DNA from 2 places in the Stenotrophomonas sp. YJH_SMC_81 genome. Region 2 is predicted to be linked to the other one. Evidence: predicted binding sites of a transcription regulator. Region 2 holds the regulator's gene; the other holds the start of a gene.
The links. Region 2 encodes FliA, which starts transcription of late flagellar genes. Its sites were predicted from a motif close to TAAAGTTTNNCNNNCNNNGGCCGATAA; they were not measured.
Positions count from the first base shown of each region.

Region 1: a site for FliA is predicted at 1,596-1,622, ahead of AC5P8U_RS04950 (methyl-accepting chemotaxis protein). Genes of this name have one in related genera too.

Region 1 is NZ_JCAFUB010000002.1:290,917-294,321, reverse strand. Features, by position in the region: gene AC5P8U_RS04950 (methyl-accepting chemotaxis protein) at 1-1,477, opposite strand, end outside; gene AC5P8U_RS04945 (NAD-dependent epimerase/dehydratase family protein) at 1,689-2,582, opposite strand; gene AC5P8U_RS04940 (S41 family peptidase) at 2,681-3,405, opposite strand, start outside.
Region 2 is NZ_JCAFUB010000003.1:325,833-329,237, reverse strand. Features, by position in the region: gene flhF (flagellar biosynthesis GTPase FlhF) at 1-127, shown strand, start outside; gene AC5P8U_RS07955 (MinD/ParA family ATP-binding protein) at 114-1,001, shown strand; gene AC5P8U_RS07950 (RNA polymerase sigma factor FliA) at 998-1,741, shown strand; gene cheY (chemotaxis response regulator CheY) at 1,799-2,191, shown strand; gene AC5P8U_RS07940 (protein phosphatase CheZ) at 2,191-2,796, shown strand; gene AC5P8U_RS07935 (chemotaxis protein CheA) at 2,799-3,405, shown strand, end outside.

The DNA.
Region 1 (3,405 bases), on a different contig from region 2:
TCTGCTCGTTGATCGCGGCCAGGTTGCGCTTGGTGGTCGCCATTGCGGCAGTGAACACCGCCTTCTCGCCCGGCAGCACTTCCATGTCCACGCTGAGGTCGCCCACGGCATAGCGCTGCATCACTTCAACCAGGCGCTGGGTGACCGCGTTGCTGGAGGCCACCAGCTGGTTGCTGTCGGCCACCATGCGGCCGTACTCGCCCGGGAAGGCCGCAGCATCCATGCGATAGCTGAGTTCACCGGCATCGTGCCGGCGCGCCATTTCGGCCTGCGCAGCCATCACCGACTGCAACTGCCCACGCATGCCCTGCATTGCGTCCAGCAGGCGCCCCACTTCGTCGTTGCTGCGCGCCGGCAGCGTGCTGTCCAGCTTGCCGGCGGCGACATCACCGGCCACGCGTACCGCTTCGGCCAACGGGCGGATCGCCAGGCGGCGCAGCAGCACGTAGACGCCGGCGCTGAGGGTCAGCGCGGCGATCACGCCGACCAGCAGGGTCAGCCACAGCAGCTGGCGTGCCTCAGACACGATCACCGCATGCGGCATCACCACGCCCAGCGCGAAGCGTTGCGGGGCGTCGCCCACGCGCAGCGGCACATACACGCGTACGTTGCCGGCCGCGTCGGGGCTGAAGGCCTCGAACGGACGGTCGGCGGCGATGTCGGCCAGCATGCTGCGGGTCAGGGCATCGTTGCGCGGCTTGCCGATCTCGGCGGCATTGGCCGAGGCCAGCACCACGCCCTTGGGCGACAGCAGTTCGACGCGGCCAGCCCCCATCGGCTTCAGCGTTGACAGGTGCTTCTGCAGCGCTGCCAGCGAGAAGTCGACGGTGAACACGCCCAGGAATCTGCCGTTCTCGATGATCGGCGTGCTCAGGGTGCTCATGAGCACCTTCTGGCCGGCGATGTCATAGGCGTAAGGTTCGCTGACCTTGGGCAGCTTGTCGCGGCTGGGCACCATGTACCAGTCACCGGAACCGCTGGCAGTCTCGGTGTAGTCGGTCATCACCGACTGCTGCGGTTTGCCGTCTTGCCAGGCCCAGTAGCTCATGTAGCGGCCGGTGGCATCGTGTGCTTCGGAATTGACGAACTCCGCATCCTTGCCGTCGAAGGCATCGGCCTCCCACATGGTGCTCTTGCCCAGCCATTGAGGATGAGCACGCAGCTGTTCGCCGAGCACCGCCGCCAGGCTGGCGCGGTCGGGTATGTCACCACGGGCACGCTGGGCCAGCACGGCCTCGACCATGGCGTCATTGCTGGCGAAAGCCGTGCCCAGATCAGCCGCCACCTGGCGCGCCTCAGCGTTGGCCTCGCTGGTCATGGTCTGGCGCGAGGCGCTGATCAGACTGGCGCTGGCCTGCCGGTAGATCAGGAAGGCGGTCAGGCCGAAGCACAGCAGCGCGATCACGGCGGTGCCCAGCATCAACTTGTGGGCGATGCTGCCCGGGCGTTGGGCAGCGGCAGAGCGGGAAGAAGACATGGGAGGGTCCGCAAGGCAGTTCAGGACGACCGGCACCACGAGGGCACCGCGCAGGCGCGCGATCCGTCGCGCAGGCCACCGGCCGCCGGGGCGCGCCCGGCGCTGGAAGCGCACTGGGTTAGCGGCCGCCCGCCAACGAGGTTGAGGCGGTCGGCCTGCACATTCCTGAATCCGCTCAGGGTCGGCTCAACGCTCCCCCTCTGCGATGCCCTCACTCGGCCACGCGGTCCTTGATCCACTGTGCCCGCGGCAGTACCTCGATGCTGCCGACGGCATACTGCTGAAGCACGTCGTCGGGCCCGAAGCACGGTTTCCAGCCCAGCGCGCCGCGCAGGCGGGCACTGTCGTAGACACGGTCGATGCTCAATGGCAGCGGCCAGCCACGGCGTTCGAATTCGGCCAGCAGCTGTGGCGCGCGACGGGCCAGCACGCTACGCGGGTGGGTGGCCAGCTCCAGGCAGTCCTCGCGCCGGAACGGCGTCGGGGCACAGGCGAGGTAGCGCGCGAACCGGGCGCCTTCGTCGAGCAGCAGTGCAGCATGTGCGCTGGCCACATCGCGGGCGTCGATGCCGCGATGCAGGCGGAACATCGCCATCCGTTCGGGCGGTTCCGGGAAACACCGGCCCATGCGCAGCACGCGAACGCTGAAGCCCGGCGTGGCGGCGGCTTCGGCCAGGGTCTCTGCCTGCAGCTTGGTACGGTGGTAGATCGTGCGCGGCAGCGGCTCGGTGTCTTCGTCGATCCAACGGCAGCCACCGGCCACCACGGCATGGCCATACAACGCAGTGGTGCTGGTCAGCACGAAGCGCCGTGCACCGGCTTCGCGTGCCGCCTGCAGCAGGTGTGCGGTGGCCTCCACGTTGATCTGCTGGAACACCGCATCCGGCACCAGGCCGACATGCGGGGCATGCAGGGCCGCGGTATGGATGACCGCATCCACGCCCTGCACCGCGCGCGCGACGGCCTGCCGATCGCTGACATCGGCAATGATGCGCGTGGTGGCAAACGGACTGCGGTCCAGCCCCACCACTTCGTGGGCAGCCGCCAACGCACCGAAGATCGCGCGCCCGATGCGGCCGGAACTGCCGGTCAACAGAATCTTCATTGAGTCCATTCACTCGAAGCGCCCGGGAACTACCGGGATGCTTCGATTCTAGGCATGCAATCGCGCATCCGCGATAGGACAGCCATGCAATCGTGCGTTCATCTTGACGACTTCGCAGGCGCCAGCAGTTGCCGCGCGATGAACAGCGGATCGTCGCCGCCGGCCACATCAGGCCTCACGCCAGTACGTTCCCAGTTTCCACCGGTGCGCAGATTGATGGGTTGCCGGTCGGGAATACTGACCTGATAGCCATCGGGCAGCAGCACAGGATCACCAAACATATGCGCGGCACCGCCACTGCGCGTACCGACAATCCGCGCACGGCCCAGTGCCTGCAGCGAATAGGCGACAAACTCGGCCGCCGAACCGGTGCGGCGGTCGATCAGCACCACCAGCGGTTTCAGGTACGCAGGCAGGCTGGCAGGCGGCAGCGGGACCGGCGTGCGCCGGCCGCGCTGGTCCAGCTGCTGCACCGCGTCGATCTTCGCGTCCAGCAGCGTGCGTACCAGCAGGTCGGCACTTGCATCGTCGCCGCCCCCGTTCTGGCGCAGATCCAGCACCAGGCCATCGGTGTCGGCCAGCAGGGCAAGGGCCGCAGCGAACTTCGGGCGCGCCAGATCCAGCGGATAGAAGGTACTCAGGCGCAGGTAGCCAATGTTGCCCTCCATCACCCGCACCTCGCGCACGCCGGCACCATTGCCGCGGGCATCGGCGCGCCAGGCCATCAACCAATCGTCCTGGCCGGCCGCTGCGTCCACGCGTTCAACATGGAAGTGGCCATCGAACATGTCCAGATCCTGGTTCAGGCGTGCGCTGAACGCAA
Region 2 (3,405 bases):
CGACGGCCAGGACGTTCCGGACGACCTGCACCGGGCCAGTGCGGCCAATCTCGTACTTCGCCTTGAAGATTTGCGCCGAGCGGCCGATATGCCCTGCAACCCGGAGTTGAACCATGCCGTCGCGTGAGTACGCCAAGCTGACCAAGACCTTCCCGCTGTCGGCCACCCGCAGCGAGCCGCTCGGCCCTGTGCGCACCATCGCCGTGACCGGCGGCAAGGGCGGCGTGGGCAAGACCAACGTGTCGGCCAACCTGGCCGTGGCGCTGGCCGGCATGGGCAAGCGCACGCTGCTGCTGGACGCCGACCTCGGCCTGGCCAACATCGACGTGATCCTGGGCTTGAACCCCACCTATACGCTGGCCGACCTGGTTGCCGGCCGCTGCTCGCTGGACGACGTCATCGTCGAAGGCCCGAACGGCGTGCTGGTGGTCCCGGCCGCGTCCGGCCGCCGGCACATGGCCGAGCTGGCCCCGGCCGAGCACGTCGGCCTGGTCAACGTGTTCTCCGAGCTGGAACGCGAGCTGGACATCATGGTGGTGGACACCGCCGCGGGCATCACCGACGGCGTGCTGACCTTCTGCCAGGCCGCGCAGGACACCGTGGTGGTGGTCTGTGACGAGCCGGCGTCGATCACCGACGCCTACGCGCTGATCAAGGTGCTCTCGCGCGAACGTGGCGTGGACCGCGTCCAGGTGGTGGCCAACATGGTGCGCGACCCCAACGAGGGCCGCGTACTGTACGAGAAGCTGACCCGCGTCTGCGAGAAGTTCCTCGCCGATGTCTCGCTGAACTACCTGGGCTGCGTGCCGCAGGATGACTGGCTGCGCCTGTCGGTGCAGCGCCAGCAGCCGGTGGTGAAGGCCTACCCGTCCAGCCCGTCCGCACTGGCCATCACCGAGATCGCGCGCCGCACGGCCCGCTGGCAGGCGCCCACCGAACCACGCGGCGGCGTCGAGTTCTTCCTCGAACGCATTCTCAAGCAGCGCGGGGTGGCGGCATGAAAGGCGCGGCCCAGTACAGGGAAGTCCAGCGCTCGGCGGCCAACGAGGTCATCGCCCAGCACTCGGACCTGGTGCGGCGCATCGCCCACCATCTGGCCGCGCGCCTGCCGGCCAGCGTCGAAGTCGACGACCTGATCCAGGCGGGCATGATGGGCCTGATCGAGGCTTCGCGCAGCTACGACGCCGACCAGGGCGCCTCGTTTGAGACCTATGCCTCGATCCGTATCCGTGGCTCGATGATCGACGAGATCCGCCGTGGCGACTGGGTGCCGCGCTCGGTGCACCGCCGTGCACGCGATGCTGCGGCCACCATCCGCCGCCTGGAACAGAGCAGCGGCCGCGCCGCCAGCGCCACCGAAGTGGCCGCCGCGATGGAGATGCCACTGCCCGAGTACCTGCGCCTGATGGAAGACGCTGCGCGTGGCCAGGTGCTGAGCCTGGAGTCGCGCATCGAGGACCAGGGCGAGCTGGACACGGTCGCCCAGGGTGGCCCGACCCCGCAGCAGGTGCTGGAGCGCAGCGAGTTCGGCCGCGAGCTGGGCAAGGCCATCGGCCATCTGCCCGAGCGCGAACAGCTGGTGCTCTCGCTCTACTACGAGCAGGAACTCAATCTGAAGGAGATCGGCGCGGTGCTCGGCGTGAGCGAGTCGCGGGTCTGCCAGATCCACGGCCAGGCGGTGCTGCGCCTGCGCGGCCGGCTGAAGGTATTCGAGGCCGTCGACGCCGGCCTCGAAGAATGAACATCCCCGAGGCAGCTGCCCCCGGCCGCCCGGAATGAACAACAAAGGAACTCTGCTTTGAACAAGAACATGCGCATCCTGATCGTGGACGACTTCTCGACCATGCGTCGCATCGTCAAGAACCTGCTGGGCGATCTGGGCTTCACCAACACCGCCGAAGCCGAGGACGGGCATGCCGCGCTGTCGCTGCTGCAGAGCCAGCCGTTCGATTTCGTGGTCACCGACTGGAACATGCCGGTCATGACCGGCATCGAGCTGCTCAAGGCGATCCGTGCCGACGCCAAGCTGAAGACCCTGCCGGTGCTGATGGTCACCGCCGAAGCCAAGCGCGAGCAGATCATCGAAGCGGCCCAGAACGGGGTGAACGGCTACATCATCAAGCCGTTCACCGCGCAGACGCTGGAAGAGAAGCTCGGCAAGATCTTCGAACGCCTGGCGGCCAGCGCCTGATGGACACCACGGTCGACAAGAATGCCCTCGCCCTGCGCCTGCAGGAAGCACTGGACGCACTGGAGTCCGGTGACGAAACCGCCTGGCGGCAACGCATCGACGGACTGGTCGCGCTGCGCACGCAGCCGATGATGAGCGGCCTCTCGCGGCTGGCCCGCGAGCTCGGGCAGGCCCTGGGTGAACTGCCGACCGTGCCCAGCGAGGCCGGCGAACTGGACGATGCCTGCGCACGCCTGGACCACGTGGTGGCGATGACCGAACAGGCGACGCACCGCACCCTGGACCTGGCCGAGGAATGCCGCAGCCTGACCGAACAGCTGCGCGCCGAAGGCCTGCAGCCCGGCCAGGATGCACAGCTCGAGCGCATCCGCCACAACCTCACCGAGATCGCCCTGACCCAGAGCTACCAGGACCTGACCGGGCAGATCATCCGTCGCGTGGTCGGCATCGTCCGCCGCGTGCACGAGGGCTTCGGCGCGCTCGGCCTGCCGCCGGAACAGCATCGCACCGATCCGGAACTGGCCGGGCCGGCACTGAAGGGACTGGACCGCCACGCGGTCTCGCAGAACGACGCCGACGACCTGCTGTCGGACCTGGGGCTGTAAGCATGAGCGCGGTATCCGACGACATCACTGCCGATTTCATCATCGAGGCGCAGGAAATCCTGGATCGCCTGGGCGAACAGCTGGTGTCGCTGGAGCAGGCACCACAGGACACCGAGCAGCTCAACGCGGTGTTCCGGGGCTACCACACGCTCAAGGGCGGCGCCGGCTTCCTCGGCGTCACCGCCATGGTCGAGTTGTGCCACGCCGCCGAAGAAGCGCTGGGCATCGCGCGCGCGGGCCAGGCCGTACTGCAGGCCCATCACTTCGATGCCGCCCAGCAATCGCTGGACTACCTGCAAGCGATGCTGGATGCAGTTTCCTCCGGCACCGAGCCGGGCTATGCGCCGCCGGAGCTGATCGCCCAGTTCGACATGCATGGCGGTGCCGTGGCTGCACCCGCCGCCGCAGCAGCTCCCGCTGCGGGTGGCAGCGACCTGATCACCGACGACGAGTTCGAGGCCCTGCTCGACCAGCTGCACGGCGGCAACGCACCGACTGCGGTCGCGCCGGCAAAGAAGGCTGACGACGGCCTGATCAGCGAAGACGAGTTCGAAGCCCTGCTCGACCAGCTGCACGGTGGCGCCGCACCCGGCGCCAAGCCCATCGCTG